Regions from separate parts of the Clostridium sp. SHJSY1 genome, predicted to be linked through region 1. Evidence: riboswitches for the same ligand, from Rfam matches in the RefSeq annotation. Region 1 holds a riboswitch; each other region holds the start of a gene.

What was found. A riboswitch is a leader RNA that binds a small molecule or an ion and turns the genes downstream of it on or off. The one in region 1 is predicted to bind S-adenosylmethionine.
Region 2: linked by a shared signal. The riboswitch ahead of NNC19_RS05295 (methionine ABC transporter ATP-binding protein) and the one ahead of NNC19_RS15980 (PLP-dependent aspartate aminotransferase family protein) in region 1 are both predicted to bind S-adenosylmethionine.
Region 3: linked by a shared signal. The riboswitch ahead of metF (methylenetetrahydrofolate reductase [NAD(P)H]) and the one ahead of NNC19_RS15980 (PLP-dependent aspartate aminotransferase family protein) in region 1 are both predicted to bind S-adenosylmethionine.

Annotation. Positions count from the first base shown of each region.
Region 1 covers NZ_JANDMF010000037.1:696-11,096, reverse strand. Annotated here, with positions in the region: gene ilvC (ketol-acid reductoisomerase) at 1-226, shown strand, start outside; gene NNC19_RS16000 (MarR family transcriptional regulator) at 411-863, shown strand; gene NNC19_RS15995 (ABC transporter ATP-binding protein) at 886-3,117, shown strand; gene NNC19_RS15990 (ABC transporter ATP-binding protein) at 3,110-4,972, shown strand; gene NNC19_RS15985 (GIY-YIG nuclease family protein) at 4,974-5,219, shown strand; SAM riboswitch class I at 5,276-5,377, shown strand; gene NNC19_RS15980 (PLP-dependent aspartate aminotransferase family protein) at 5,479-6,624, shown strand; gene NNC19_RS15975 (aminotransferase class V-fold PLP-dependent enzyme) at 6,627-7,760, shown strand; gene NNC19_RS15970 (glutathione peroxidase) at 7,966-8,511, shown strand; gene NNC19_RS15965 (NAD(P)/FAD-dependent oxidoreductase) at 8,625-9,488, shown strand; gene trxA (thioredoxin) at 9,515-9,826, shown strand; gene NNC19_RS15955 (glutathione peroxidase) at 9,887-10,366, shown strand.
Region 2 covers NZ_JANDMF010000006.1:51,474-61,874, reverse strand. Annotated here, with positions in the region: gene thiI (tRNA uracil 4-sulfurtransferase ThiI) at 1-1,006, opposite strand, end outside; gene NNC19_RS05310 (cysteine desulfurase family protein) at 1,003-2,151, opposite strand; gene thiE (thiamine phosphate synthase) at 2,320-2,967, shown strand; gene NNC19_RS05300 (methyl-accepting chemotaxis protein) at 3,040-3,459, shown strand; SAM riboswitch class I at 3,674-3,795, shown strand; gene NNC19_RS05295 (methionine ABC transporter ATP-binding protein) at 3,885-4,847, shown strand; gene NNC19_RS05290 (methionine ABC transporter permease) at 4,849-5,487, shown strand; gene NNC19_RS05285 (MetQ/NlpA family ABC transporter substrate-binding protein) at 5,510-6,319, shown strand; gene NNC19_RS05280 (YkvA family protein) at 6,507-7,463, shown strand; gene NNC19_RS05275 (ribonuclease H family protein) at 7,476-8,120, shown strand; gene NNC19_RS05270 (hypothetical protein) at 8,194-8,364, shown strand; gene NNC19_RS05265 (helix-turn-helix transcriptional regulator) at 8,544-9,839, shown strand; gene NNC19_RS05260 (helix-turn-helix transcriptional regulator) at 9,864-10,401, shown strand, end outside.
Region 3 covers NZ_JANDMF010000014.1:37,806-48,206, forward strand. Annotated here, with positions in the region: gene NNC19_RS08725 (FprA family A-type flavoprotein) at 1-102, opposite strand, end outside; gene helD (RNA polymerase recycling motor HelD) at 184-2,469, opposite strand; gene NNC19_RS08735 (ECF transporter S component) at 2,912-3,445, opposite strand; gene NNC19_RS08740 (S-ribosylhomocysteine lyase) at 3,730-4,185, opposite strand; gene metF (methylenetetrahydrofolate reductase [NAD(P)H]) at 4,207-5,085, opposite strand; SAM riboswitch class I at 5,163-5,272, opposite strand; gene NNC19_RS08750 (MraY family glycosyltransferase) at 5,328-6,278, opposite strand; sodium ion sensor (DUF1646 type) at 6,730-6,785, shown strand; gene NNC19_RS08755 (cation:proton antiporter) at 6,832-8,010, shown strand; gene NNC19_RS08760 (Lrp/AsnC family transcriptional regulator) at 8,093-8,533, opposite strand; gene NNC19_RS08765 (B12-binding domain-containing radical SAM protein) at 8,841-10,401, opposite strand, start outside.

The DNA of each region.
Region 1 (10,401 bases):
TTATATGATAGGTGATAGAATAATTACTGAAGAAACTAAGAAGGAAATGAAAAAAGTTCTTACTGAAATTCAAGATGGTACATTTGCTAGAAACTGGCTAATGGAGAATAAGGTTGGTAGACCAAACTTCCTTGCAAAGAGAAGAATGGAAGCAGAACATCCAATAGAAAAAGTTGGTGCTGAATTAAGAGGCATGATGAGTTGGATAGATAAAAAGTTAGACTAATATAAAAGTCCTGCAATTTGCAGGACTTTTTTTTATGAGGTGAATTGTTTAGCTTAACTAACTAAAATCGTTTACTGAAGAATGGAATGTGAAGAAAAAGTGAAGTTTTTAATAAAAAAGTTGCAAATTTATATAGGAATGATTATTATATTAGTTAGTTAGCTAAATAAATTTGGAGGTGAAGATGATTTTGACTACTGAAGAATCAGTACAAGATGTTTTCTTTAAAGCAGTGAGATTAGCTTTTGCTAGAAGTCATGTTTTACTAGGGGAGAAAGGTATTCATCCAGGTCAACAACATCTATTAATTAGATTGTTTAAGAAAAATGGGCAAAGTCAGAAAGATCTTGCTAAAAACATGAGTGTAAAACCAGCAACAATAACTGTTATGCTTACTAGAATGGAGAAGAGTGGGCTTATAGAGAGAAAAAAAGATGAAAATGACCAGAGAGTTACTAGAATTTTCATAACGGAAAAAGGTCAAGAGGTATGTAAAGAAGCAAAAAAGATTGCTAAACAAGTTGAGGAAGAATGTTTTGAAAATTTTACTATTGAAGAAAAAGTAGTATTTAGAAGATTGCTAATACAAATAAGAGACAATCTAACTAAGGATTGCCCTAATATTAAGTGTGAGTAAAAGATGGGGGATGTAAAAATATATGTTGAAAATGATAAAGTATATGAAAAAGTCAGCATTATCAGTTATAGCAATAATAGCATTATTGGTATTACAAGCCGTATGTGATCTTGCATTACCAGATTATACATCAAACATAGTTAATGTAGGTATACAACAACATGGAATTGAAAATTCTGTACCAGAAGTAATATCTAAAAGCGATTTAGATAATCTACTTACATTCATGAATGATGAAGATAAAGATGAGGTTTTAGACAATTATAATTACTTAGATAAAGCTTCACAAGCTACAAAGAAAGATGTTTCAGGAGATGAACCTGCATATGAGTTAAAGACTCAAAATGAGGATACTATAAATAAACTAAATAATATATTTAGTAAACCAATGTTAGTTGTTTCTGTTTTAACTAAAGATAGTGAAGAGACAGCTTCAATGAAAGAACAAATGATAGCTAATTTTCCACCACAGATGGTAGCAGCAGCAAATGGAGATGTTTTAAAGATTTTTTCAATGCTACCAAAAGATCAGATGGGAAAAGTTAGAGATGAAATTAATAATAAGTTTCAGGATATGCCAGATACAATAATAAGTCAAGGTGCAGTGTCTTATGTAAAAGACATTTATGATGATTTAGGAATAGATACAGATGGTATTCAAAAGAAATATATTATTATTGCAGGTGCTCAAATGCTTGGAATAGCACTTATAAGTATGATTGCAACAGTTGCAGTTGGTTTCTTAGGAGCTAGAGTAGCAGCTAAACTTGGAAGAGATCTTAGAAGTAAGGTATTTAGAAAAGTTGTTAATTTTTCAAATACAGAACTGGATAAGTTCTCAACAGCATCATTAATTACACGTAGTACTAATGATATTCAGCAAATTCAATTATTGATGGTAATGATTCTTAGAATAGTCTTTTATGCACCAATACTTGGACTTGGTGGAGTGATAAAAGTATTAAATACAAATACATCAATGGCATGGATTATAGGAGTGGCGGTATTAGTTCTTTTAGCAGTAATATTATTGTTATTTGCAATTGTAATGCCTAAGTTTAAAGCAGTACAAAAACTTGTGGATAAATTAAACTTAGTTACTCGTGAAATTTTAACAGGTATATTAGTAATTCGTGCTTTCAATACAGAGAAACATGAAGAAGAAAGATTTGATGAAGCTAATAAAAATTTAACTAAAACAAATTTATTTGTAACAAGAACAATGTCACTTATGATGCCAGTTATGATGCTTATAATGAATGCTATCACAGTACTTATAGTATGGAATGGATCACATAGTGTTAATGATGGAACTATGCAGGTTGGGGATATGATGGCATTTATAACTTATACTATGCAAATCATAATGTCATTCTTAATGATATCTATGGTGTCTATAATGCTTCCTAGAGCTTCTGTATCAGCTGGGCGTATAGAAGAAGTATTGCAAACTGACTTCATTATAAAAGATCCTAAAGAAAAGAAGGCATTTGATTTAACTAAAAAAGGTATAGTTGAATTTAAAAATGTTAGTTTTAGATATCCAAATGCAGATGAGGATGTAATAGAAAATATATCATTTACAGCGAAACCAGGGCAAACTACTGCTTTTATAGGTAGTACTGGTAGTGGTAAATCAACTTTAATAAATTTGATACCTAGATTTTATGATGTAACTAATGGTGAGATATTAATAGAGGGAATTAATATTAAAGATGTACCTCAAAAAGAATTAAGAGAAAAAATTGGATATGTTCCACAAAAGGGAGTATTGTTTTCAGGAACAATAGAGTCTAACTTAAAATATGGTAAGAAAGATGCAACTGCAAGTGAAATTGAAAAGGCAGCTGCAATAGCTCAAGCAACTGAATTTATTACATCAAAACCAGAAGCATTTGAAACAGAAATTTCACAAGGGGGAACAAATGTATCTGGAGGACAAAAGCAAAGACTATCTATAGCAAGAGCCATAGCAAAAGATCCAGAAATATATATATTTGATGATAGTTTCTCAGCACTTGATTTTAAAACTGATGCAACATTAAGAAAAGCATTAAAAAATGAAACTTCAAATAGCACAGTATTTATAGTAGCACAGAGAATAAGTACAATTTTAAATGCAGAGCAAATTATAGTTTTAGATGAAGGTAAGGTAGTAGGAATAGGAAATCATAAAGAGCTTCTAAATAATTGTGAAGTATATAAGCAAATAGCTTTATCACAGCTTTCAAAGGAGGAGCTAGAAAATGAGTAATAGTGAAAAAAATAATAGAAGAAAAGGTCCTATGGGTATGGGTAGAGGCCCAATGGGAGGAAATGTAGAAAAAGCAAAGAACTTTAAAGAAACTATGAAAAATCTTATGACTTACCTTAAGCCATATACATTGTCAATAATAATAGTTGTTATATTTGCAGTAGGTAGTACAATATTTACTATAGTTGGACCAAAGATATTAGGAAATGCAACAACAGAAATATTCAATGGACTAGTATCAAAAACAACTGGAGCTGAAGGTGCTGGTATTGATTTTGATAAAATAGGAAAAATACTGCTAAACTTATTAGGTTTATACTTAGTTAGTGCATTATTATCTTTTATACAAGGATTTATAATGAGTGGAGTTACACAAAAGGTTTCATTTAATCTAAGAAAAGAACTTGCAGAAAAGATAAATAGAATGCCACTTAAGTATTTTGATACAAGAACTCATGGTGAAGTTTTATCAAGAGTTACAAATGATATAGATACAGTGAGTCAAAATTTAAATCAAAGTATGACTCAAATGATTACATCAGTTGCTATGATTATTGGTGTATTAGGAATGATGCTATCAATAAGTATACCTATGACTATTGCTGCATTGTTGATATTACCTATTTCAATGGGGTTAATAGGTGCCGTTGTTAAAAAGTCTCAAAAATACTTTAAGTCTCAACAAGAATATTTAGGACATGTAAATGGTCAAGTTGAAGAAGTATATGGTGGACATAATATAGTTAAAGCTTTTAATGGTGAAGAAGAAGCAGTAAAGGAATTTGATAAATACAATAATACATTGTATGATTCAGCTTGGAAGTCACAATTCTTATCAGGAATGATGATGCCTATTATGACATTTGTAGGTAATATTGGGTATGTTATGATATCAATACTTGGTGGATGGCTTGCAGTTAAAAAGGCTATTGAAGTTGGCGATATATTATCATTTGTTCAATATGTAAGAAGTTTTACTCAACCTATAGCCCAAGTAGCTCAAATTGCTAACTTAATGCAATCAACAGCAGCTGCTGCTGAAAGAGTTTTTGAATTTATAGCTGAAGATGAAGAAGAACAAACTGTTCCAAATCCAGTTTCACCAAATGGACTAGAAGGTAGAGTTGATTTTAAAGATGTTCACTTTGGATACAATCCAGAAAAGACAATAATAAATGATTTTACAGCTAATATTAAACCAGGGCAAAAAGTTGCAATAGTTGGGCCTACAGGTGCAGGAAAAACTACAATAGTTAAGCTTTTAATGAGATTCTATGATATAAACAGTGGGGATATATTAATAGATGGACACAGTATAAGAGATTTTAACCGTGGAGAATTAAGAGAACTATTTGGAATGGTGCTTCAGGATACTTGGTTATTTAATGGAAGTATTAGAGAAAATATAAGATATGGTAAATTAAATTCAACAGATGAAGAAGTTATAGAAGCAGCTAAGGCGGCCCATGTTCATCATTTTGTAAAAACATTACCTGATGGATATGATATGGAATTAAATGAAGAAGCTAGTAATGTATCTCAGGGACAAAAACAATTGTTAACTATAGCTCGTGCAATACTTGCAGATCCTAAGATACTAATACTAGATGAAGCAACAAGTTCAGTAGATACAAGAACAGAAGTATTGATACAAAAGGCTATGGATAATCTAATGGCAGGAAGAACAAGTTTTGTAATAGCCCATAGATTATCAACTATTCGTGATGCTGATTTAATTCTAGTTATGAAAGATGGAGATATAATAGAGCAGGGAAATCATCAGGAGTTATTAGCTGCTGGAGGATTCTATTGTGATCTATATAATTCTCAATTTGAGAAAACAGAAATAGCTTAATATGAATTATGTTTACATCTTACTATGTGGAGATGGATCTTTATATACTGGATGGACAAATAATTTAGAGAAAAGATTTAAAGATCATTACAATGGTAAGGGGGCCAAGTATACTAGAGGCAGAGGCCCCCTAAAGATTGTCTATTTTGAAGTTTTTGAAAATAAAGTAGATGCAATGAAGCGAGAGTATGCTATTAAGAAGCTTAAAAGAGAAGAAAAAGATAATTTAATAAAAAAATTCAAATAACATGTTGACATTGATTAAGCAAGGTGTATAATTATATTAATTTAATAAATAAGTTTATCTTATTAAGAGTGGTGGAGGGACTGGCCCTTTGAAGCCCAGCAACCTGTAATTTTATTACGTGGTGCTAAATCCTGCAGGTTTATCCTGGCAGATAAGAGGAATCGATAGTCTCATTATGACTATGTATATTGACTAATTTCAGTCGCTTCTTATATAAAGAAGTGACTTTTTTTATTTTATTAAGAAAGAGGGGCTAATTATGACTTTAAAATTTCAAACAACAGCAGTAAGAGGCGCATCAGGTGGAGATAAACATACTGGGGCAATAAGTTTTCCAATTTATCAAAGTGCAACATTTAAACATCCTGGACTAAACGAAAGTACTGGATATGATTACTCTAGACTTCAAAATCCAACAGTAGAAGAATTAGAAAAGACTGTAGCTTTATTAGAAAATGGAAAACATGGATTAGCATTTTCAACAGGATTAGCAGCTATAAACTGTATCGTGCATCTTTTTAAAGCTGGTGATCATGTAGTTATTTCAGAAGATCTATATGGAGGGACATTTAGACTGTTTAATAATATATATAGGGAGCTTGGGATAGAATCAACATTTGTAGACACTAGAAATCTTGTAGCTGTAAAAGATGCAGTTAAAGAAAACACTAAAGGTATATTAATAGAAACTCCATCTAATCCGTCATTAAGAGTTACAGACATAAGAGGTATTAGTGAAATAGCTAAAGAAAATGATTTGATTTTTATTGTAGATAATACTTTTTTAACTCCATATTACCAAAAACCACTAGATCTTGGGGCAGATTTAATAATACACAGTGGAACAAAATATTTAGGTGGACACAATGATGTATTAGCTGGCTTAATAGTAGCAAAAAATGATAGATTTATTGAAAGATTAAGATATATTAATATGTCTACAGGAGCAACTTTAGGAGCTTTTGAAGCATGGTTAATTTTAAGAGGTATAAAAACCTTACATATACGATTAGATAGAGCTCAAGAAAATGCTATAACGATTGCAAAGTGGTTAAAGAATCAAGAAGAAATTTCAGATGTATATTATGTTGGATTAAAAGAACATGAAGGATATGAAATAAATAAATCACAAAGTACAGGATTTGGTACAACTTTATCTTTTAGGGTTAAAGATAAGGAACTAGTAGAGAAGATATTAGGAGGAGTAGAAGTTGTTTCTTTTGCAGAAAGTTTAGGAGGAGTAGATACGTTAATAACTTATCCATTTACACAAACTCATAGTGAAATACCAACTGATCTTAGAAAAAGGATTGGGGTAGATGAATGTTTATTAAGATTATCAGTTGGAATAGAAAATGTTGAAGATATATTAAATGATTTAAAGAAAGCAATTAAGGGGGAATAAATATGAGAATAGGAACAAAGTTAATACATTCAGAAGGTAGTATAGATACAAATACAGGGGCATTAAGCACACCAGTATATCAGACATCAACTTTTCATCAGTTTGATATAGATAACTTTGGAAAATATGATTATGCTAGATCAGGAAATCCAACTAGAGATGTTTTAGAAAATCTGATAGCAGAACTTGAGGGAGGAGATAAGGGGTTTGCATTTTCTTCTGGAATGGCAGCTATTTGTTCAGTATTAAGTATATTTTCTGCTGGAGATCATATTGTTATATGTGGTGATGTTTATGGAGGAACTTATAGGGCTGTAACAAAGCTATTTTCAAGATTTAATATAGAGCATACATTTGTTGATGCAAGTGATCTTAATGAAATAAAATCTGCTATAAAAGAAAATACTAAGTGCTTATATTTAGAGACACCATCTAATCCGTTGTTAAAGATAACAGATATTAAAGGAGCAGTTAAAATAGCTAAAGAAAAAGATATTATAGTAGTTGTTGACAATACCTTTATGTCTCCATTATTACAAAGACCTATAGAGCTTGGAGTAGATATTGTAGTTCATAGTGCTACTAAGTTCCTTGGAGGGCATAGTGATGTTATAGCTGGATTAGTTGTTACAAAGAATAAAGAATTAAGCAAAGAAGTCAAGCAAATTCAAAATACATTTGGAGCAGTTTTAGGGCCACAGGATTGTTGGTTACTTATTAGAGGGATAAAGACATTAAAAGTTAGAGTATTAGAATGTCAAAGAAATGCAGAAATATTGGTTGATTGGCTAAAGAATAGGACTGAAATTGAAATTGTGTATTATCCTGGGCTTGAAGGACATCCTGGAAGAGAACTTCATTTATCTCAATCTTATGGTGGAGGAGCAGTATTATCATTTAAATTTAAAAGTTTAGAAAAAACAAAAGATTTCCTAAATAATGTAGAGAATGTTGGAGTTGCAGTGAGTCTTGGTGGAGTTGAAACTATAGTATCATATCCAGTTAAAATGAGCCATGCTGCGATTCCAAGGGAAGAGAGAGAAAAACTTGGTGTAACAGATACTTTAATAAGAGTTTCAGCAGGACTTGAAGATATTGAGGATTTAATTCAAAGTTTTGAAAAAGCAATAAGTTAATATATTATATATAAAACATGGAGGTAATGCAATTTGTTTGTGCAAAATTCCATGTTTTTTATTTTAGAAAAAAATAATGTGTTTTTTTTATTAAAGATGTTGACAATAATAATAATAAAAGATAATATATACACATAATATAAATTGTACGCAATTAAATTTAAATAAATTGAATTTAAAGAAATTAAATTTAGGAGGAATAACAATGAGTTTTTATGATTTTTCAGCAAAGAAGATAGACGGGCAAGAGATTAGCATGGAGGAATACAAAGGAAAAGCAGTAATAGTAGTTAATACTGCTAGTAAGTGTGGATTTACAGGACAATATGAAGATTTAGAGAAATTATATAAGAAATACAATAATAGAGGTCTTGAAATATTAGGATTTCCTTGTAATCAATTTGCAGAACAAGAACCAGGAAGCAATCAAGATGTACAAAACTTTTGTAAGTTAAACTATGGAGTTACATTTCAATTATTTGAAAAAACAGATGTAAGAGGTGCTTCAGCACATCCATTATTTAAATTCTTGAGTGAAGAAGTTCCTTTCAAGGGATTTGATTTAAATCATCCAAGTGGAAATTTATTAAATGGTGTACTGCAAGAAAAATTTCCAGAATATTTAATAGGAAATTCTATTAAGTGGAACTTTACAAAATTTTTAATTGATAGAGAAGGAAATGTAGTTAGTAGATTTGAGCCTACAACAGAACCACAAGATATGAAATCAAAAATTGAAGAATTATTATAATTAGAATAAGTAGTTAATGCTTTTTCAAAAATTCAGATATTAAACAAATATATAAACACATTTTAGTTTTATTATGAATTTTTGAAAAGCATAATTGGTATATGGAGGATAAGATGAAAGATTTATATGATATAGCAATAATAGGTTCAGGACCAGCTGCTATTTCAGCAGCAATAAATGCTAAAATAAGAAATAAAAAATTTATTTTATTTGGACAAGAGGGATTTAGTGAAAAACTATCAGTAGCACCTAAGATACAAAACTATCTAGGTTTGCCTGATATAACAGGGAAAGAATTAGGAAACAGATTTAGAGAGCATAGTGAGCAAATGGGAGTAGAATTAACAAAAGAAAGAATAAATAATGTCTATGCCATGGGGAGTCATTTTGTCTTAATATCAGATGCAAAATCTTACAACGCTAAAAGTGTCATTATAGCAACTGGAGTTCAATATGGAAGAGCGATAAGGGGAGAAATGAACTACCTTGGAAAGGGTGTTGGATATTGTGCTACTTGTGATGCTCCTTTATATAAAGGAAAGGTTGTAACAATTATTGGATATAACAAAGAAGCAGAAGAGGATGCAAATTTTGTTAGTGAATTAGCTTCAAAAGTATATTATATACCTATGTATAAAGAGGAGCCAAAGATTAATTCAAGCATAGAAATAATAAGAGATATACCGTTAGAAATATTAGGTGATGGTACAAAAGCAAATGGAATTAAATTGAAAAATTTCGAAATAGAAAGCGATGGAATATTTGTGATGAAGGATAGTATTCCACCAGATCAATTAGTACCTGGACTATTAGTAGAAAATAACCATATAAAAACTGATAGGCTAATGCAAACCAATTTAGCAGGATGTTTTGCTGCAGGGGATTGTGTTGGGAAGCCATATCAATATCTTAAAGCTGCAGGAGAAGGACAAGTTGCAGCATTATCAGCAGTATCTTATTTAGATTCTATTAAATAATATATATGTTTAGGAGATGAGGCATTATGATTAAAGCTATATCACAAGAAAATTTTAATGAAGAAATAAAAGAAGGAATAGTAGCAGTTGATTTTTGGGCAACTTGGTGTGCACCATGTAAGATGCTAGGAACAGTGCTTGAAGAAGTTGCATCTGAGTTAGAAGGAAAAGTTAAGTTTGCTAAGGTGAATGTAGATGAAAACGCGAATATAACAAGTGAATATAAAATAACAAATATACCAACAGTATTAATATTTAAGAATAGTGAATTAGTAGATGAAATACATGGATTTAACACAAAAGTTACAATTACTGATTTAGTAAATAAATATTTATAATATTAAAATGATTGAGTGAAATTAAATTTTGATAAATATATAATAAGGAGAGTTATTGATATGAGTTTTTATGATTTTTCAGCAAAAAAAATAAATGGACAAGAAATTAGTATGAATGAATATAAAGGAAAGGTTTTACTAATAGTTAATACTGCTAGTAAGTGTGGTTTTACACCTCAATTTAAGGAATTAGAGGATTTATATGAAGAATATAAAAATCAAGGGTTTGAAATTTTAGGATTTCCATGTAATCAATTTATGAATCAAGATCCAGCAGATAATACTGAAATTAATTCATTTTGTCAATTAAATTATGGAGTAACATTTACTATGTTTGAGAAAATTGATGTAAATGGAAAGGATGCTCATCCAATATATAAATTTTTAAGAAGCCAAGAAAAAGGCCTACTTAGTGATAAGATAAAGTGGAATTTTACAAAGTTTTTAGTTGATTCAGAAGGAAATGTATTTAAAAGATATGCTCCAACAACATCACCAATTAGCATGAAAGAAGATATAGAAAAATTATTAAAAAAGTAGAAATGCAGCTGTTATTTAATTAGAAGATTCTAGCA
Region 2 (10,401 bases), on a different contig from region 1:
GAATTGAAGTTTCATATGTATCTATCTCTCTAGCAATGGTCATAATATCTTCTTTATCCATAGCTATAAGTGGTCTAAATACTGGTCTATCAGCACAATCTGTACTAACTATAAGGCCATCCATAGTTTGGCTTGCAACTTGACCAATACTTTCGCCTGTGGAGATAGAGTCTATACCAAGTTTATCAGCTAAAGAACAAGCTATTCTCATCATAAATCTTCTCATAAGTATTGTTAATTCGTTTTCCCTACATTTTTCAATAATATTCATTTGAATTTCAGTAAATGGAACTATATATAAGTTAACTTCTTCAGTGTATCTAGCTAATATTTTAGCAAGTTCTTTAACCTTATCTTTAGCACGTTCTGATGTATAAGGATGACTATGGTAGTATACACAATTTAGAGCAACACCTCTCCTAGCCATAAGATATCCTGCAACAGGGGAATCTATTCCACCAGATAACATTAGCATTGTACTTCCATTAATTCCATATGGAAGACCACCAACCCCTTTAATCTTATCTTTATTAGACCAAATATAAGCATGCTCTCGTATTTCAATATGTACTATGCATTCGGGATTTTTAACATCAACAGTTAACTCAGTATTTGTATTTTTTAGAATATATCCTCCAATATCCCTAGAAGTATCAATAGAGTTTAGAGGAAAATCTTTATTAGCTCTATTAGTAATAACTTTGAAAGTTTTACAATCTACATTAGTGATACTTTTGACAGCCTCATTTCTTATTGTAACTAAATTTCTATCAACTTTAGTTACCAAACAAACTTCAGAAACTCCAAAAACATTTTTTATTCTAGTAATTCCTTCTTCAATTTCATCAACTTTTATAAAATATCTACCTTGATCAATTATAATTTCAAAATTAAGACCTTTTAATTTTTTAGAGATATTATTTCTTAGTTTTTTTTCAAATGTATTTCTATTCAAGCCTTTTAAGAATATTTCTGAGGCATATTTAACCAAAATTAATTTATTCATTTTTTAATTCTCCTTAATAAAAATAATCCTTTTTTTAATACTTCAATTGTTTTATCAATTTCTTCTTTTGTGTTATCTGGTGAAAATGAAAACCTTATGGCACCTTCAATATCATCTCTTGAAAGATTCATAGCTTCCAATACATGGCTTCCAAGAACTCCAGATTTACTCTTAGAGGTGCAGGCTGAACCTGTTGAGACAAAAATATTTTCTTCACTTAAATAATGAAGAAGAACTTCTCCACGCACTTTTGAAAAAGATATATTTAATATGTATGGAGAAAAAAAATCGCCAATAGGGCTGTTAATTTTAATGTTATCAATTTCTGCTAATTTATTTATCATATAACTTTTTAACATTTCAACTTTTTTATAGTTTTCCTTAAAATTTTTCAGTTTATCCTTAGCTGCAACTGTAAGTCCCACTATTCCAGGTAGATTTTCTGTTCCTGCTCTTAAGCCTTTTTCTTGTTCTCCACCAATTATATTAGGAATTGGGGTTAAACCTTTGGCTAGATAACAGAATCCAATTCCTTTAGGACCATTAATTTTATGAGCACTAACAGTTAATGCATCAATTTTCATAGACTTAACATCAATAGGCAATTTTCCATAACCTTGAACTGCATCTACATGAAATTTTGCACGCGAACTTAAAATTTTTATAGTTTTTCCAATTTCTTCAAGGTTTTGGATTGAACCAATTTCATTGTTTACATACAATATAGATACAAGTGTAGTATCTTTATTGATAGCAGATTTTAAATCTTCTATATTTATAAAACCATCTGAATTAACGGAAAGATAGGTTACTTTAACATTATTGTCTTCTAGAAATTTAACAGTATTTTTTACAGAACTATGTTCAAAAGTAGTAGTAATTATGTGATTATTTTTCTTAACTAATCCTTTCAAAATAAAGTTATTACCTTCACTACCACCTGAAGTAAAATAAATTTCATCTTTAGAACAATTTATAGTTTTTGCAATTTCATATCTACATTCATGTAATTTCTTATCACATTCTAAGCCTAGTTTATGAAGTGATGAGGGATTGGCATAAAATTCGCTCATACTACTGGAGATAGCATTAATTACTTCAACTGAAGGTTTTGTAGTAGATGCATTATCTAAGTATATATTCATAGTTAACAACCTCTTTTACAATTTCTTATATTTCATATAAACAAACTTAGTATAAAGTAAAATTCATATTATTTCAATTGTTAAATAAAGTAGTATTTTATTCAAGATATGGTTATGTAAAAATACTTTGCTATAATGGTATATATAAGGAAAAAAGGAGAGAAGAAAATGGATAAGTCTAACATTGATTACACTCTTTATTTAGTTACAGATAGAGATATTTTAGAAGGCAGAAATTTAAAAGAAGCAGTTGAGGAAAGTATTCTAGGAGGCACAACTATAGTTCAGCTAAGAGAGAAGAAAATTTCTTCACTAGATTTTTATAATATAGCTAAGGAAATTAAAATAATAACCGATAAATATAATGTACCATTAATAATAAATGATAGAATAGATATAGCCCAGGCTATTGATGCTTCAGGTGTTCATTTAGGACAAAGTGATATGCCTTGCAAGGTGGCTAGAAAAATATTGGGCGAAAATAAAATAATAGGAATATCTGCACATAACTTTGAAGAGGCATTAAAAGCTCAGACAGAAGGAGCGGACTATATTGGTTGTGGGGCTATTTTCCCTACAAACACAAAAAAAGATGCCAATATAGTTACATGTCATTCATTAGGGAAAATAAAAAGAGCAATAGATATTCCAGTTATAGCAATTGGTGGTATTAATGAAAATAATATTGTTAAATTAAATGGATTAGGAATAGATGGAGTTGCTATAGTATCAGCAATTCTTGCAAATAATAATATTAGATATGCCACAAAAGAATTAAAGAATATTTTAGATAATAATTTTACAACAAATGTTTAGATATTGAGTTGGTTTAGTTATTTTAATGGTATATAATTAAGCAGAGGATAAAAAGAAAGAGAGGATAAATGTATGGGTGAAATGGAATTAGTAAGCAAGTCTATTGAAAAGATTGGTAAAGAAATTGATGAAATGAAGAGTATAGTTGAAACTCTTTATGGAAAATTAGATAGTATAAAAGATATGGCTAATAATTTTAAGAATTCTTCACAAGAGATAGTTGGGATTGCATCTCAAACCAATATGCTTTCATTAAATGCGTCAATTGAAGCTGCAAGAGCTGGAGAAGCTGGAAGGGGATTCGCAGTAGTTGCAACAGAAGTAAAGAAATTATCTGATATGAGTAGTAAAGTGGCTGAATCAACTGTTAAAGATCAAAATGAAATGCTTAAAATGATAGTTGATATTTACAAAGTTGCAGATGTAGTTAATGAAAAAAGTGAAAGTTTAAAGGAAGCTATTAATAGCATACAAAATGCTGTAGAAAAATAAATCATATGTTGCGATTAGAATTTAAAATTCATAACTTTAATTAAAGTTATTTTCAATTTTTAAAGATAGTTACTTAGTATAGAATAAGTTATAGTATATTTTTTTGAATTAATATGAATTAAAATGTTTATTGAAAAAAAATATTGACAAACTAGAATTTAAATACTATTATAAATAACATAAAGCAATTGCTTGAAAAATTAATATAATTGATGTCTTATCAAGAGTGGTGGAGGGACTGGCCCTTTGAAGCCCAGCAACCAATATAATAGTTCATTTACTATTTTAATGTGGTGCTAATTCCTGCGGTAATTATTTATTACTGAAAGATGAGAGAATAATAGTTTAGTGTTTTTTATGCGCTAGGGATTTATTCTCTAGCGCATTTATTTTTTATCTTACATTCATAGAGGAGGAGACAATTAGTGATAGAAATTAAAAATGTAAGTAAAAGTTTTGGGGATATAGAAGTTTTAAAAGATATTTCAATAAGCATAAATCAAGGGGAAATTTACGGTTTAATTGGACATAGTGGGGCAGGAAAATCAACTTTACTTAGATGTATAAATGGACTTGAATCCTATGATGCTGGTTCAGTGAATGTTATGGGGAAAGAAGTTTCTAAACTTAATAATAGAGAACTTAGAGAGTTTAGAAAGAATCTTGGTATGATATTTCAAAACTTTAACTTACTAAAAAGAAAAACAGTATATCAAAATATTGCTCTTCCACTTGAGGTTTGGGGGTATAGTAAGGTAGAAATAGATAAAAGAGTAATGGAACTGTTAAACTTAGTTGGACTAAAGGAAAAGATTAATAGTAAACCAACAGCTCTAAGTGGTGGACAAAAACAAAGGGTTGCTATTGCAAGGGCATTAGCATTAGAGCCAAAAATACTTTTATGTGATGAAGCAACATCAGCTTTAGATCCAAAAATAACAAAAGATATACTTACATTGTTATCTAAAATTAATAAAGAACTTGGAATTACTATTGTTATAGTTACACATCAAATGGAAGTAGTAAAAGATGTATGTGAGAAAGTAGCATTAATTGAAGGGGGCAAAATTAAAATAGAAGGAAAATCGGATGAGTTGTTCTTAAAACCAGGATTGTCTTTAAAGAAGTTCTTGGGAGAAGAAGAAGATGAAACTCTACCTGAAACAGGTGTAAATATAAAGTTATTCTTCCCAGCTGATTGTTCTGAAAATACAATAATTACAAAGATGGCTAGAGAAATAAATATTGATTTTTCAATAGTTTGGGGCAAACTTGAAAAGTTTAGAAGTAATGTTTTAGGTAGTCTAGTAATTAATGTAGAGAAAAAGGACAAGGATCTAGTTATAGATTATCTAAAAGGTAAAAATATAGAATGGGAGGTAATATAGTATGTGGGAATTAATATGGCCAGCTATATATCAAACGTTAATAATGGTAATACCATCAACTATATTAGCAGTAATAATTGGATTTATACCAGCAATTATATTAGTATTAACAGATGAAAAGGGATTAAAACCGAATAAATTTGTTTATAGTGGGTTAGACTTTATAGTGAATACACTTAGAAGTTTGCCATTCATTATATTAATGGTGGTAATTATACCATTAACTAGATTAATAGTAGGAAAATCATATGGAGAAGTAGCAGCTATAGTGCCATTAACATTAGCATCAGCACCTTTTATAGCAAGAATAATAGAAGCGGCTTTAAAAGAAGTTGATCCTGGAGTTATAGAAGCTGCAAAAGCATTTGGGGCAAGCACAATACAAATAATATTTAAGGTAATGATTAAAGAAGCAGTACCAGCAATTATTTCAGGAATAACACTTTCAGTAATAAGTATTATAGGATATTCGGCTATGGCAGGGACCATTGGGGCAAATGGTCTTGGCGCATTAGCTGTTAGATATGGATATCAAAGATTCCAAACAGATGTAATGATAATTACTGTAATATTACTTATTGTTATTGTTCAAGGGTTACAAAGTTTAGGAAATTATTTATATAACAGATTATCAAAGTAAAGATTTTAAGGGGGATTAATATATGAAAAAGAAGAGTATAATTTCAATAGCATTAGCAGGTGTATTGGCATTAGGTCTTATAGGATGTGGGGGGAAAAAGACAGATGATAAAACAATAACTATTGGAGTATCACCTGTTCCACATAAAGAAATAGTAGAAAAGATTCAACCTATCTTAGAAAAAGAAGGTTATAAATTAGAAATAAAAGAATTTGATGATTATGAATTGCCAAATACAGCAGTACAAGAAGGTGAAATAGATGCAAATTACTTTCAACATATTGCTTATTTAAATACAACAAATAAAGAAAAAAATTATGATTTAACATATACTGCAGAGATTCATATTGAACCTATGGCATTATATTCAACAAAGGTTAAGAGCCTTGATGAAATAAAAGATGGTGCAACTATAGCAATACCTAATGATCCATCAAATGAAGCAAGAGCTTTAAGATTACTCGCAAAATCAGGATTAATAAAAGTTAAAGAGGGAGAACTTATTACAATTTCAGATATTACTGAAAATACAAAGAATATAAAGTTTAAAGAGTTAGAAGCGGCACAACTTCCAAGAACTTTAGATGAATTAGATGGAGCTGTAATTAATGGAAACTATGCACTATCAGCTAAATTAGATGCTACAAAAGATGCAGTGTTCACAGAAGATAAAAATGATGAATCTATAAAAAATTACAGAAATGTATTAGCAGTTAAAAAAGGAAATGAAAATTCAGATAAAATTAAAGCTTTAACAAAGGCTATGACTTCAGATGAAGTTAAAGCATTTATTACTGATAACTATAAGGGTGCTGTAGTTCCAGTATTTTAATAATAAAAAAGATTGATTATAAGTTATATCAATACCTATAGATTGGATGCTTTGAAAATAGTATTTAATCTATAGGTATTATTTATGTCTTAAAAATGGATTAATATATGGAATTCATTTAATTTTACAAGAAATCAAAATAAGGTTAAAATAAATTATAATTAAATGGTAGTGGAGGAAAATAGAAATGAAAATTTCAAAAGTAAAGGCAGAGCTTAAAGGACAAGATATTTTAAGTATAATAAATGAATTTGTTAAAGTTGAAGGACTATCTCTTAGTAAAGTTGATATAGATAATGAGATTAAAATAGAGGGTGCTTTTAAAAAGGGAGTATCATTTGATTTTGAAGGAATACTAACAATAGAAGGTGTAAAGGATGGAAAAGTGTATTGTAAATTTTCAAAGTTTAAGATATTAAAACTTGGCTTATTTAGAATTATGCGAAGTTATGCATTAAAAACTGCCATTAAACATCTTGCTGTAAGTGGTATAGAAAATTATAAGGATATAGTAATTTTAGATATACATAAGATATTAAATCCAGTACCATATGTTGATTTGGATATTTCTGAAGTATATATAAAAAAGAATATGCTTATGGTTGAAGTTGCAGAAGTTAATATATCAATTAAAGGAGGATTAATAAAAGATGAAGAGGTTGAAGAAGTATTGACAGAAGAAGAGGAAGTGCTAGAATTTCCTATAGAGAAAGTAAAAGATGTGTATACTGTTGGAAGAAAAATAATGGAGGACAAGTTACCGGAGAAGGCTAGAATAGCCAGTGATATTGTTTTTATTTTGCCAGATGTATTAGCATTAATTTGCAGATTGTTAAAGGATAATAGAGTTCCAATGAAAACAAAATTAATTATATCAGCATCACTTGGATATGTTGTATTTCCTGTAGATATAATACCAAAAAAGATTCCATTTATAGGAAGTGTTGATGAGTTAGCTGTTGCTTTTTTTGCCTTAAATAAGATTGCAAGTACTGTTCCAACCAAAGTTATAGCTGAAAACTGGGAAGGGAAAAATGAATTGGTTCTAGTTCTTAAAAAAGGGGTAGAATATTTAGTGGGCTTTACTAATGCAAGAAATGTTGATAAATTATATAGTGTAATTAGTGAATTAAGTACATTATAGGAAGGTAAATTTATGGCGAAATATTATTCAGTATATAGAGGGAAATCGGGAGTATCTAAGATTCTTACAAGTTGGGAAGAATGTAAAGAAGAAGTTATAGGATGTAAAGGTGCTATATATAAGAGTTTTAAAACAGAATCAGAAGCAATAGAGTTCTTGTCTTTAAACTCAAAAGGAAAATGTGGAGATATTACTTTAAAGAGTGAAAGTGAAGAAAAATCAATAATTGATGATAGTAATTTAGTTATTTATGTAGATGGAAGTTTTTCTTTAGAAAAAAGTAACTATTCTTATGGATTAGTAGCTATTAAAGATAAAGAAGTAGTTTATGAGGATAATGGGGTGGGTGAAGACCAAGATGCTATAGCTCTTAGAAATGTTGCAGGAGAAGTTTTAGGAGCTTCTAGAGCTGTTGAATATGCTATTTTAAAAGGATATAAAGAGGTCACTATTGTATATGATTATCAAGGAATAGAATGTTGGGCCTTAGGCACTTGGAAGCGAAACAAGGAATTAACAATTGCTTATCATAAGTTAATGCAAGAAAATATGAAAAAAATTAGTATAAAGTTTATTAAAGTTAAAGGGCATAGTGGGGATAAATATAATGATATAGCAGACCAACTTGCAAAGAAAGCTTTGGAAATCATTTCATAGATTAAAAGAACAAAAATTACATAATATAAATATAGAAACCAGTTAGATTAATTAAAAGAAGAGGTGTTTTATTATGGGTAGATATGTAAATGGAATTATTACTGGAGTTGCAGTTGGTGCTGCAGTTGGAATGATGGTATTACCTCAACTAGATAGAAAAACTCAAAAAACTTTTAGAAAAGCTGGAGAAAGAATGTTAAATTATGTTGAGGATTCTCGTGATGGAATGATGAGAATGTTTTAGAAATTAAAAGCAGAGTTAAGGCTCTGCTTTTTTTGCCCAATAATTACCAACAAATGAACTAAAAATTGTTGAAAATATTACATTAAGTTGTTTCCTTTTACAAATTTATGTTATAATTTATATTAATTTAGTTATTTACCTGTATGAAATAATAAAAATTGAAAAAGGAAGAGGATACGATGGACATACTGTCATTAGGAGAAAAAATAAAAAAAAGAAGAAAAGAGTTAGATATGACTCTAAAAGACTTAGCGAAGGATAGAATTACTCCTGGACAAATAAGTTTAGTAGAGTCGGGAAGATCAAATCCATCTATGGATTTATTAGAATATTTATCTGTAAATTTACAGACTTCAGTAGAATATCTTATGGAATCTGAAGAGAGTCAAGCAGAAAAAATTAGTACATATTATTCACAAGTTGCGGAATCTTATATTTTAAGTGGTGATTATGATAGGGGGGAAGCATATATAGAAAAAGCTTTGTTGTATGCTGAAAAATATAACTTAGAATATAGAAAGGCAAAAATATTATCACTGAGAGGGAAGATAAGTACATTTAGAGGCGAGATTTCATTAGCGCAACAATTATTTTTATCTTCAAATGTAATATTTATAAAAAATAATAATTATGAAGAAATAGTAGAAACTTTTTTAAATCTTGGGAAAATAACAATAAATCTAAAATCATACCACTCAGCAAGTAGTTATTTGAAACAAGCAGAGAAAGTATATCTAGATAATGAAGTTGGAAATGATTATATGTTAGGTGAAATATATTACTATATTGCTATAATATATTTCTCAATGGAAGATGAAGAGAATGCTAATAAATATGCTTACATGGCTAAAGAAAAATTAATGCAAATTTATGATAGAGATAAGTATGCAAAATCCTTGCTTCGAATCTCAGAAGAATACAATGCAAGTGGAGATTTAGTTAGTGCAATTAAGTATTCTAATAAATCACTAAAAATATATGAAGAGATAAATAGATTAAAAAACTTATCAATAGTTGAAAATAATTTAGGAAAAATATTTTACAATTTTGAAGATATAGAAGAGTCTTTTAAACATTTTAAAATGGCTAATAAGTTATCACAGAATTATGATAACAATATAGAAATTGAGACAAGCTTAAATATTTGTAAAAATCATATAAAATTAAAAAATATTGATAAATGTGAGGATCTATTAGAAGAAATAAGACTTAAGATAAAAAGCAGTAACAAGGAACAGGTAATAGAATACAACTTAATAAAATATAGAATTTTTACGATAAAAGAAGAGTATGAAAAAGTTGAAAGCATACTACTAGAAAGTTACTATATAGCAAAAGATTCTGGCCTTTTGCAGAAAGCGGGAGAGATTGCTATAATACTTGGAAAGTATTTTATGGATAATAAAAAAGTAGAAGAAGCAACTAAATACTTAGATGAAGGGGTAAATTTATTTAAAGAATTAGGGGTTCTGTAAAATTAAATTTGATAGGTGATTAAAATGGAAATATTGTCTACTGGGGAAAAAATAAAAAGAGCAAGAATATACAAAGGAATAACATTAAAAGATCTTTGTGAAGATAAAATATCGATTTCAAAAATGAGTTGTATAGAAAATGGAAAAGTTAAGGCTGGTAAAGAAATTATACAGTTTATTGCAAATAAAATCGGACTTGATTACGATTACCTTATACAAGATGTTTATGAACAAATAGTAGAAAATCTAGCTGCAATTAAGAATGGTAAAAACAATGGGGAAGAAGAGATTAAGCATAATTTATACTATGCTGTAGAGTATGGGTATTATGAATTAGCCTTTGAACTTGTACATATTTTATTCTCGTATTATTTACATGAACAGAAATATGAAAAGATTCAATTAATAATATCTCAATATTATGATTTATACCAAAAGAATAATAAAGATGAAAATACAATAATATATTTTAGTGATATGGCAAAATACTTACTTCAAAATAAGGAGTATATAGAAGCTATAGCTTATTATGTAAGATTAAGAGAAATAATTAAAATAAAAG
Region 3 (10,401 bases), on a different contig from region 1:
AGTAGTACCTCTTTTAGTTTCCATTATAATATCAAAAATTTTCAAATCTGGATCTTTTACACCCACCCAATAAACATCATCTTTCAACATTTCAGCTGACATATCACTACCTCCTAATAACAATTATCTATTAATAAATTATACTATCATTCTTTCCCAGTTACAAGCAAATTGCTTTATTTTTTAATAGTCTTTATTAATTAAAGAAGAAACTTTTTCATTCTCTATTACATATTCTAAGTGTAATGCCCTAGTAAGAGATACATATAACAATCTTTCATCTAACAAATTTTCACCATAATTATCTTCACTTGGATTTAAAATAACTGTGCAATCAAACTCTAATCCTTTAGTTATATATGAAGGTATTATTATCAACTCATCAGAAACTTCTTTTTCTTTACCTTTAATTAATCCAAATTTATATTTGCTTTTCTTTTTCAAGAGTTTTGATACTTCTAGAGCTTCTTCACTATTTTTAGTTATAATAGCAACTGTATTCTTTCCTTTTTCTTTTACTTCATCTACTATATTATCAATTGCTATTCCATATTCATCTTTGGAGTCAACCTTTACCATTTTAGGCTTTTCCCCATGCCTTAGTACTGGTTTTGCATTTTTAAGACCTAATTTTTGTGCAATTAAAGCTTTCTCAGCGAAATCTATTATTTCAACTGTAGATCTATAACTTTGGGTTAATTGTATATATGTAGCATCTCCATTAAATAATCCCTTAGTTATATCCTCCCAAGTATTTACTCCTTTATAATAGTAAATACCTTGAGCTAAATCTCCAACTAACGTTAAGGAATTACCCTTTGCAAGCTCATTTATAAGATATATTTGAAAAGGGCTATAATCTTGAGCTTCATCAACTACTATATGCTTAAACTTCTCTTTTTCTTCTATACCTTCTAATAAAACTCTTATATATAAAAGCGAAGCTAAATCATCTTCATCTATAATATTTTCTTCATAATTAGAATTAAACTCTTCTATCATATAGTCTGCCAAAACTTTTGGAATTTTATCATCTGTAGCTATACTAAACAGTTCTTCATCATTAAAAAAGTTATAATAAATATCCTTAGAATTTATTCCTCTCCAATTTTTAAAATAAAGATTAAATTCTTTTTTAATATTTTTATTAATACTATCTTTTATAGTATCTCTTGCATCATATATTTCTATAAGCTTTTTTCTTCTCTCTTCAGAATCCTCTAACTCATTTTTTATATCTTTTATTTTAAAATCCCACTCTGCATCTATTTTGCTTAAAATTTGAGCTAGTCTTTCTTTTATCTTGAGATTTAGATATCTCTTTATTTCATCTTTTCTTTTATTTATTGGATAGGATTTTAAGTCTTTGAGATACAATCTAACTATTTCTTTTTTATTAAATAAAACTTCTCCCTCTATAATAATATCATGTATATCTAATGCCCTGCTTTCAACTAATGCAATATACCTATCTATCATAGTTTTATAAACTAAAGTCCCTTTTATTTTGCTAGAATTAACTATTAACTTGCGTTTTTGTTCATCTTTTTCTTCAAGTATACTTTTAAGTTTTTCATCTTTATTATATATTTTTCCACTTAATTTAAGTTTTGATAGTACTAAATCTTCAAATGTGTTTTGTTTAACCTTATCTGCTCCAAGACTTGGCAGAATATCTGATATATAATCCAAGAATAATTTATTTGGTGCTAATACTAAAATATCTTCTCCTTGCATGGTTTCTCTATATCTATAAATTAAATATGCAAGCCTATGAAGTGCAATAGTTGTTTTACCTGAACCTGCTGACCCTTGAACTATAATTGGTAAATTCTTAGGCCACCTTATAATATCGTTTTGTTCTTTTTGGATAGTTGCAACTACCTCTTTAAGCTTCTTCCCCCTACTTTCCTCTAAGTTTACTTTAAGAAATTCATCAACAAGCTCTGTCCCTTCTTCTCCATTTATCATAAGCTCATTTAGACCTTCATCAAAGATTTCTTTTATTTTTCTATTTTCAAATAGAAATTTTCTTTTTAAATTAAGTTCCCCTTCAATAATTCCAACTGGTGCTTTATAGAATGCCTCTCCCCCTGTTCCACTGTAATAAAGATCAGCAACAGGAGCTCTCCAGTCTACAACTACCTCTTCCCCTTTTTGTATGTTACTAATACCTTTTTTGCCTATATATATACTTTCTTCAAGACCTCTATATTCTCTAAAATCAACTCTTCCAAAATAAGGTTCTTCTAATGCATCTTCATAACTATTTATCTCTCTTGTTAAAACTTCATAAATTTTTTCAGTAGTTTCTTTTTCTTCGTTATAACTTCCTTTTGCTTCTTTACTCAGAGCTTTAACTCTCTTCTCAATATCCTTTATATTAGATTTTTTTTCTTCAATTTCTTCTTTAATTAATTTTCTTTTCTCTTGAAGAACTTTATTTTCTTCTATCATATTTTCATTCATAACTTACCTCAATATTTCTATTTGTGTATTTTTTATTATAAACTTATTTTATGAAACTTCTATACTTACTAACTTCAATTTATGTATAGATCTCTTTTGTTTTTAACATAACTAATTTAAAATTATAATATAAAAATATCGTAAATTCAATTTTTGAAAATTACGATATTTTTATATATTTGCTTTACAAATATTTCTTCATACATATACTATTTAAATTTCCTATATATGGCCCATAATTTAATATAATTTCATATTCTCTACCTTTTTATAGATTAATAGCTTCTGTTTGTCCCCTTCCTGTCTCTAAAATAGCATATTTATAATTTTGACTCCTTGCTATCTCTCCTGATTTTATAATAAAATTATTATACCATATTTTGTATACAAAAAAGAAAGCCGCATATAAAAAATTATACACAACTTTACCATTAATATAATTCTAAATTACTTGTTCTGTTCCAATTTCACTAAAAGTATTATAAATATCTTTTCTTCTTGCTTTGGCAATTGCCTTCACAATAAAATAAGATATAGTGCTATCAACACCATGATGTATAACTGTTCCTACACATACTACTACTAGCAATTGATAAACATCAAACCCTACAAAAGGTATTACTACTAAAGCTTCTGCTACACCATGAATTGGTGCTGTGAATATTGATGCTTTAACATAACTTTTACTTTTCTTTATGATTATTGCTCCAACAAGACCTACCAAAATATGTGTTGCTGCTCTAAAGACTATTAGCATAGGTAATCCTGTAAATAAAAATCCAACAACTGATCCTATTCCAACCACAACTGCTACCATAGGTGAAATTAACATTGCAATAAACATTGGTACATGTGAAGCTAGTGTCGCACTAAATGGTGGAATTATTACTCTTAAAAACGAAAACTGTACTGGTATTATTATAGCTAATGATGTTAATAATGCTGCATATATCATCTCTTTTGTTCTATTATTCATGTATTTATCACCTCGTAAATGTATATACACCAGTATACTCCATGTTACTTCTTGTGTAAATACTTTTATTTTCATATTATCCATCTTTCCCTTTATATTAATTATTTTATATTAAGATATTATTGTCTTTACAACTAATGAATTAATTCTATTACTATTTCACTAATAATTTCCTAGGAAATAACAAATTATGATTACAAACTAATATTTTCTTGATTATAACAGAAAAATGCCTAAGGACATTATCCTTAGGCATTTCCATTTTTCTTAAATTCTTAAAATTATTATTCACCAAATATATTTAGAGAAAATCCTCTATCTAATGCTTCTTTTGCATATTCTTTTGCTCCAAATAATGATAGATCTCTATAATTACCACATTGAATATCATTTGCTGCTGGAATTTCCTTAGCATTTAACACTTCTTTTAATGCTCCTTCTAAAGCCTCTTTAATTTCAGCTGCTTCTTTATCTCCCCATATACTTAGATAAAAACCTGTTCTACATCCCATTGGTGAAAAATCTATAATTCCATCCAATCTACTTCTAAGTTCATGTGCTAATAAATGTTCAAGGCCATGCATTGCTGCTGTTCCAAATGCTTCTTGATTAGGTTGAAGAAATCTTAAATCAAACTTTGTTACCTTATCTCCTTTTGGTCCATCTAATAAGCAACATTTTCTTATATAAGGTGCTTTTACCTTTCTGTGATCTAATTCAAAACTTTCTACTTTTTCCATTTTTTAATTCTCCTATCTTAATTATTTATTGTTTTCTGTAGCTAAAATAGTCTCAATACTTCCACTAATTTTTTTTGCTAAATACGAATTATTCATAACATATAAATGTACTCCATCTACTCCTGTAGATATAAGATCTACAATTTGCTCTACTGCATAAGCTATTCCTGCTTCTCTTAAAGCTTCTGGATTATGTTCATATCTCTCCATAATTTTAACAAACTTAGTTGGAAGGGATGCTCCACTTAATGATACCATTCTTTCTATTTGCTTTTTATTGGTTACAGGCATAATTCCTGCTTCAATAGGCACCTTTATATTTGCACTTTTAACTTTATCTAAAAAGTCATAATATAAATTGTTATCAAAAAATAATTGAGAAATAAAATAAGCTGCCCCAGCCTCCTCTTTTCTCTTCATATTTTCGATTTCTTTTAGTACTCCTTTATTTTCAACATGTCCTTCTGGATAGCAAGCTGCTGCAGTATTAAAATCCTCAAATTTATTAATTTTCCCAATCAATTCTGAAGCATACTTAAATTCTCCTCTAGTGAGTCCATCCTTTGGAATATCACCTCTTAACGCAAGGATATTTTCAATGTTATTTTCCTTTAGTGAATTTAAATAATAATCTATATCCTCATTTGTTGAACTTATACAAGTTAAATGAGCAACTGCTTCTATATCATATTTATTTTTAACCAAAGATGATAATTCCAAAGTTTTATTATCCCTTATACTTCCACCAGCCCCATAGGTTACACTTATATAATCTGGATTTAGCCCCTTTAACTCCTCCAACGTCTTATATATAGTCTCAATTGATGATGTTGTCTTTGGTGGAAATATTTCAAATGAGAACACTGTTTTCTTATTCTTAAATATTTCGCTTATTTTCATAAAATTGCCCCCTTTTTCACATAAAAAATACCTAAAGGTTATTCCTTTAGGTACAACAAACTTCTGTACTACAATAACCCTTATCTTTCAGCTATGCTGCAGGATTTAGCACCACTATATCTAGATAAACACACATATTGGTTGCTGGGTTTCACAGGGCCAGTCCCTCCACCTCTCATGATAAGATAATTATTAAATTATATTTATTATAATATACTATTTATTGAAATTTGTAAATATAATTATTTATTAATTAATAATAACAATATACAGATTCCACTGCATATTAGACTTATTGTAAGTATAAGGCTAACTATTTGATTAATACTTAAACCTTTTTCTTCTAATCTGAAATGCATTTGACTTCTATCTGCTTGATATACTGGCTTTCCTTCACTAAATCTTTTAGCTATAACAAATAAATTGTCAAAAATAGGAACTGCTAATGCTAATATTGGTATAAACAAACTTAATACTGTAGCTTGCTTAAAAGCCCCATCAATTGCCACTATACTAAGTAAGAAACCGATTAAGTTAGCTCCCGAATCACCCATGAACACCCTAGCTGGATGCCTGTTATAATATAAAAATCCCATTATTGCTCCTGCAAGTATTATTGAAAATTGAGCTTGTGGTCCTTGTCCCAATATCATTGCAGCAAAGAAAAATGTTCCTGAAGAAATTAATGATATACCTCCGGCCAAACCATCCATACCATCTGACCAATTTATTACAGTAGTAACTCCAAAAATCCATGTAATAGTCAATAAAAATTGTACTGTTTTTGACAATAACATGTAGTCTCCTGAAAAAGGATTTCTAAATCCTTCAAATACTACACCTGCATTAAATACCAATACAGCTGCAAATACTTGTATTATTAGTCTAGGATATATCGGAAATTCTTTTTTTTTGGTCTTGAAATAGTCATCCACCATTCCAATAAAAAATATTAAGCTAGCTGAAATAAATATCCATATCTGCTTATATATATCATCCTTAATAGTTAAAAAATAAACTATAAAAAAACCAATATAAATTCCAAGTCCTCCACACAAAGGTATTGGTCCTCTATGTTTTTTTCTCTTAGTTGGCTTATCTGTAAATTCCAATTTATGAGCTACTTTCATTATATATGGAATAATAAAATAAACAATTAGGAAAGCACATATCAGCGTTATTAAATATTGCATCATTAATCTACTCCTTAAACCAATCTGTCCATAATTCATTTTTGCTTTCTAAATGAATTATACTATTATCGACTTTTTTTAGCAATTACAAAAATATTAAATTGTATATAATATTTATAAAAAATGAAAAGTTTCCTTCAAATCCATTTAATAGAATAATTGTCCAAGTACACCTATTTCCTTTATTTATCTAGTTTTGCCCATTTTTATTTTCATAAAATTAAATTTTTATATATATAAATCTTTTTTTAATAGAATATATTATTCCGAATTCAAATTCACCAACATAGCTTCGAGGTTTTTCTTTTTTATTCTTTATAAGTTGACAGCATTTGTTTTTCTATTTCTAAATTATAGTATAGCTAATCTAATCTATATTTGCATTTTAATTTTGAATATGTTACCATTTAGGAAGTAAATATTTAATAACTAAATAAGTATATTGATTTTCGGTTGAACAAATTATTATTTGATTTCAAGAAAGTTTGACTTCTAGGGTGGGAAGTCCTTTTGGGGACTTTTTACCCTTTTTTTATTATCTAGGAGGTATTTTATGGAAAAAACTTTATTAAGTATTGTATTAATTCTTACCTTTACCAAGCTTGGAGGTATAATAAGTAGGAAATTAAAAATGCCTGAAGTTTTAGGGGCATTAATTGCTGGTGTTGTACTTGGTCCTGTTGTTTTAAATCTTGTACAATATGATGAAAATATAAAATTACTTTCAAATCTTGGGGTAATTATGCTTATGTTTCTTGCTGGTCTTGAAACTGATGTAAAAGAATTTAAAGAGGCTGGTGTATCTTCATTTATAATCGCATTAGCAGGTATTATACTCCCTTTTATACTGGGAACACTAGGAGCTAGTCTATTTTTTGATAATTTTTTAGAAAATATTTTTATTGGAGTGATTCTAACTGCAACAAGTGTAAGTATAACAGTAGAAACACTTAAAGAACTTGGTAAACTTAATTCTAGAGCAGGAATAAATATTTTAGGATCAGCTGTAATAGATGATATATTAGGACTTATATTAATCTCTATAGTTCTTTCCGTTGGTCAAACTTCTGGCTCAGAATCTGGGACAATACAAATTCTATTTATTTTTATAAAAATAATTCTATTTTGTTTATTTTCTTTGCTAGGAGTAATATTTTTTCAAAAACATGCAAATAAATTCTTAACTCATGTAAAGCCTAGCAGAGAGCTTTTAACATTCTCTATAGCTTTTGCCATATTAATAGCATATTTGGCTGAAAGTTTGGGAATTGCATCTATTACTGGTGCATATATATGTGGTCTTATGCTTTCCTCGCTTTCCCACAAAGAATATCTTATGAGAAATATCAAATCAATTTCATCAGGATTTTTATCTCTTATATTCTTTGCAAGTGTTGGTTTAGAAGCAAACTTAAATGGAATAGATTTAAAAATAATTTATATTACTTTAATAATGTTTATCGTGGCAGTTATTGGAAAACTAATAGGATGTGCTGGTGCAGCAAGATTACTAAAAATGAGTAAAAGTGAGTCAATACAAATTGGTATTGGTATGATTTCAAGAGGTGAAGTGGCTATAATCACTGCAAATATAGGACTTCAAAAAGGAATAATTTCAGAAGAAGTATTTCTTCCTACATTAATTGTTGTAATATTAACCACAATTATAACGCCTATTTTACTAAAATTATCATTTTCCCATAAAATAGAGAAAAATATTGAATCTAAATAAAACAAACTAGGTTATAAAATAAAATTTAATTTCTATTTTACAACCTAGTTTTGTAAATTATATAAGTGCATATCTTAATTTGCTAAAAATCTATTACTGATATTCCTCTAGCCTTAACAGGTGTTGAAAATACTATTCTAGTTTCAGTGTTCCCAAATCTCTGAAGTTTACTTAAAAAATCATCTAACTCCATGGTTGTATGGTATGCCACCTTAATTATCATAGAATAGTTTCCAGTAACACAATTACATTCAATTACATTTGGACAGGCATTAATAAATGGATAAAATTTATCTTTTAAATTTGGGCTAATAGCTAAATTAACAAAAGCCACTATATTATATCCTAATTCTAATTGATTTACTGAAGCATGATATCCTGTAATTATCCCAGATTTTTCAAGCTTATCTATTCTTGTTGATATTGCTGGCGAAGATAAGTAAACTTGTTCTGAAAGTTGTTTAAGAGGATATCTTGCATTTTCTTGCAAAAGTTTTATAAGTTTTAAATCTATCTTGTCCATATAAAATTCCCCCATTTCTAGTTAAATTATTTTACCTCATTTCTATTTTTTTAAGTAGTCATTATAATTATTATTTAGATTGTTTTATTTATAAAGTTTCTCAAGCTTTTCCTACTATTCCTATTAATTTAATATGTTTTGAAGTATACATATTTTTCCCATTAATGTCAATACTTTTTACTCCTTTTTAAGAACTTATTTAATTATTTGTAATTTTATATTTCATTTAATATGGCAATTATTTTTTCTATATAAGAAAAGGTGTCTCAATATTAAATGCTATAATTTTGAGACACCCTTCTTATATTTATTTATTATATACAATATTAACTATTTCTCCATCATTACCTACCAAGTAATATGTATTTTGCTCACTGATTAACCCACTCTTTTTATACTCTTCAATATCTATCAAAAACTTCTCCACACTATATTCCCTAAATGAATATCTATCTCTATATATTTTTTTTATATCTTCTTCTACTTCCTTATCAATTTTAATTTTTAAAAATTCAGGAATTCCTCTCTTCTTATTAAAAGAAAGATAGTCATATCTTACAATATCTTTCAAAGCATTGTCACTTGATTTTAACACCTCATTATTAAAATCTAAAAATACCTTATAATACTCCGAATTTCCTATATTTCTATTAAAGTAACCTTTCTTTTCAAAAAACAATCCAAGTTCATAGAAAAATTTAAATGCTGTATCAAATTTAGGATAAAAATAATTAAGTATGTTATTAAATTTTTGACTGTTATAATATTTATCTACAACAGCTTCTACCTTCTTTAGTATTAATATTTCTGTATATGAAATATTGTCAGTTTTAAATATTTCATAAGGAGGATATGGTGAATATACCATTCCATACTTATCTCCCTCTTCTCTCATAGAAGAGCCTTTTAATAATTTTAAAAATCCTAATTGAATTTCTTCTGGTCTTATACTATGTACATCATTGAAGGAGTTAATAAAAGATTCTAAATCTTCTCCTGGAAGGCCTGCAATCAAATCAAGATGTTGCTTTATATTTCTAATAGAAAGTAATTCAATCACCTTCTCTTTAATATCACTAAAATTAACAAATCTATTTATATTCTTTAAAACATCATCATTAGTTGTTTGAACTCCAACCTCAAATTGAAACCTTCCCTCTGGAGCATTTCTTAACAATTCAATTTCTTCTTGCTTTAAGATATCTGCAGAAATTTCAAAATGAAATTGAGTTTTTGTATCTGCTTTTATTAAAAATTCCCATATTGCCATTGAATACTTATGATTACAGTTAAAAGTTCTATCAACAAATTTAACCAACCTTACTTTCTTATCTATAAAATATTGAAGTTCTTTTAATACTCTATCTATTGAATGAAATCTAACTCCATGACTAGTTGAAGATAAACAATACTTACAATTGAATGGACATCCACGACTTCCCTCATAATATACAATTTTATTTTTTAAATCTTCATCTTCTTCATAAGGAAAAATCACCTCATCAAATGTCATTAATGGTCTACTTCCATTTGAGAAAACTCCCCCATCCTTTTTGTAATGTAGTCCTTTTATATCTTCTACATTTCTACTTCCTAATTTATACTCAATAAATTCTCTAAAAGTCTTCTCTCCTTCACCTTCTATAACATATTCTCCAACATTATCCTTTAAAAATAACCTACTATCATAAGATACTTCTGGCCCTCCATATAGTATTTCTATCTTAGGATTTACCTTTTTTATTAAATTTGCTAAACGAGTAGCCATCTCCACATTCCATATGTAAGTAGAAATGGCTACCACATCAGCTTCCTCTTCAATAATTTCTTTAAGCACATGTTCTTCTCTATCATTTATAGAAAATTCT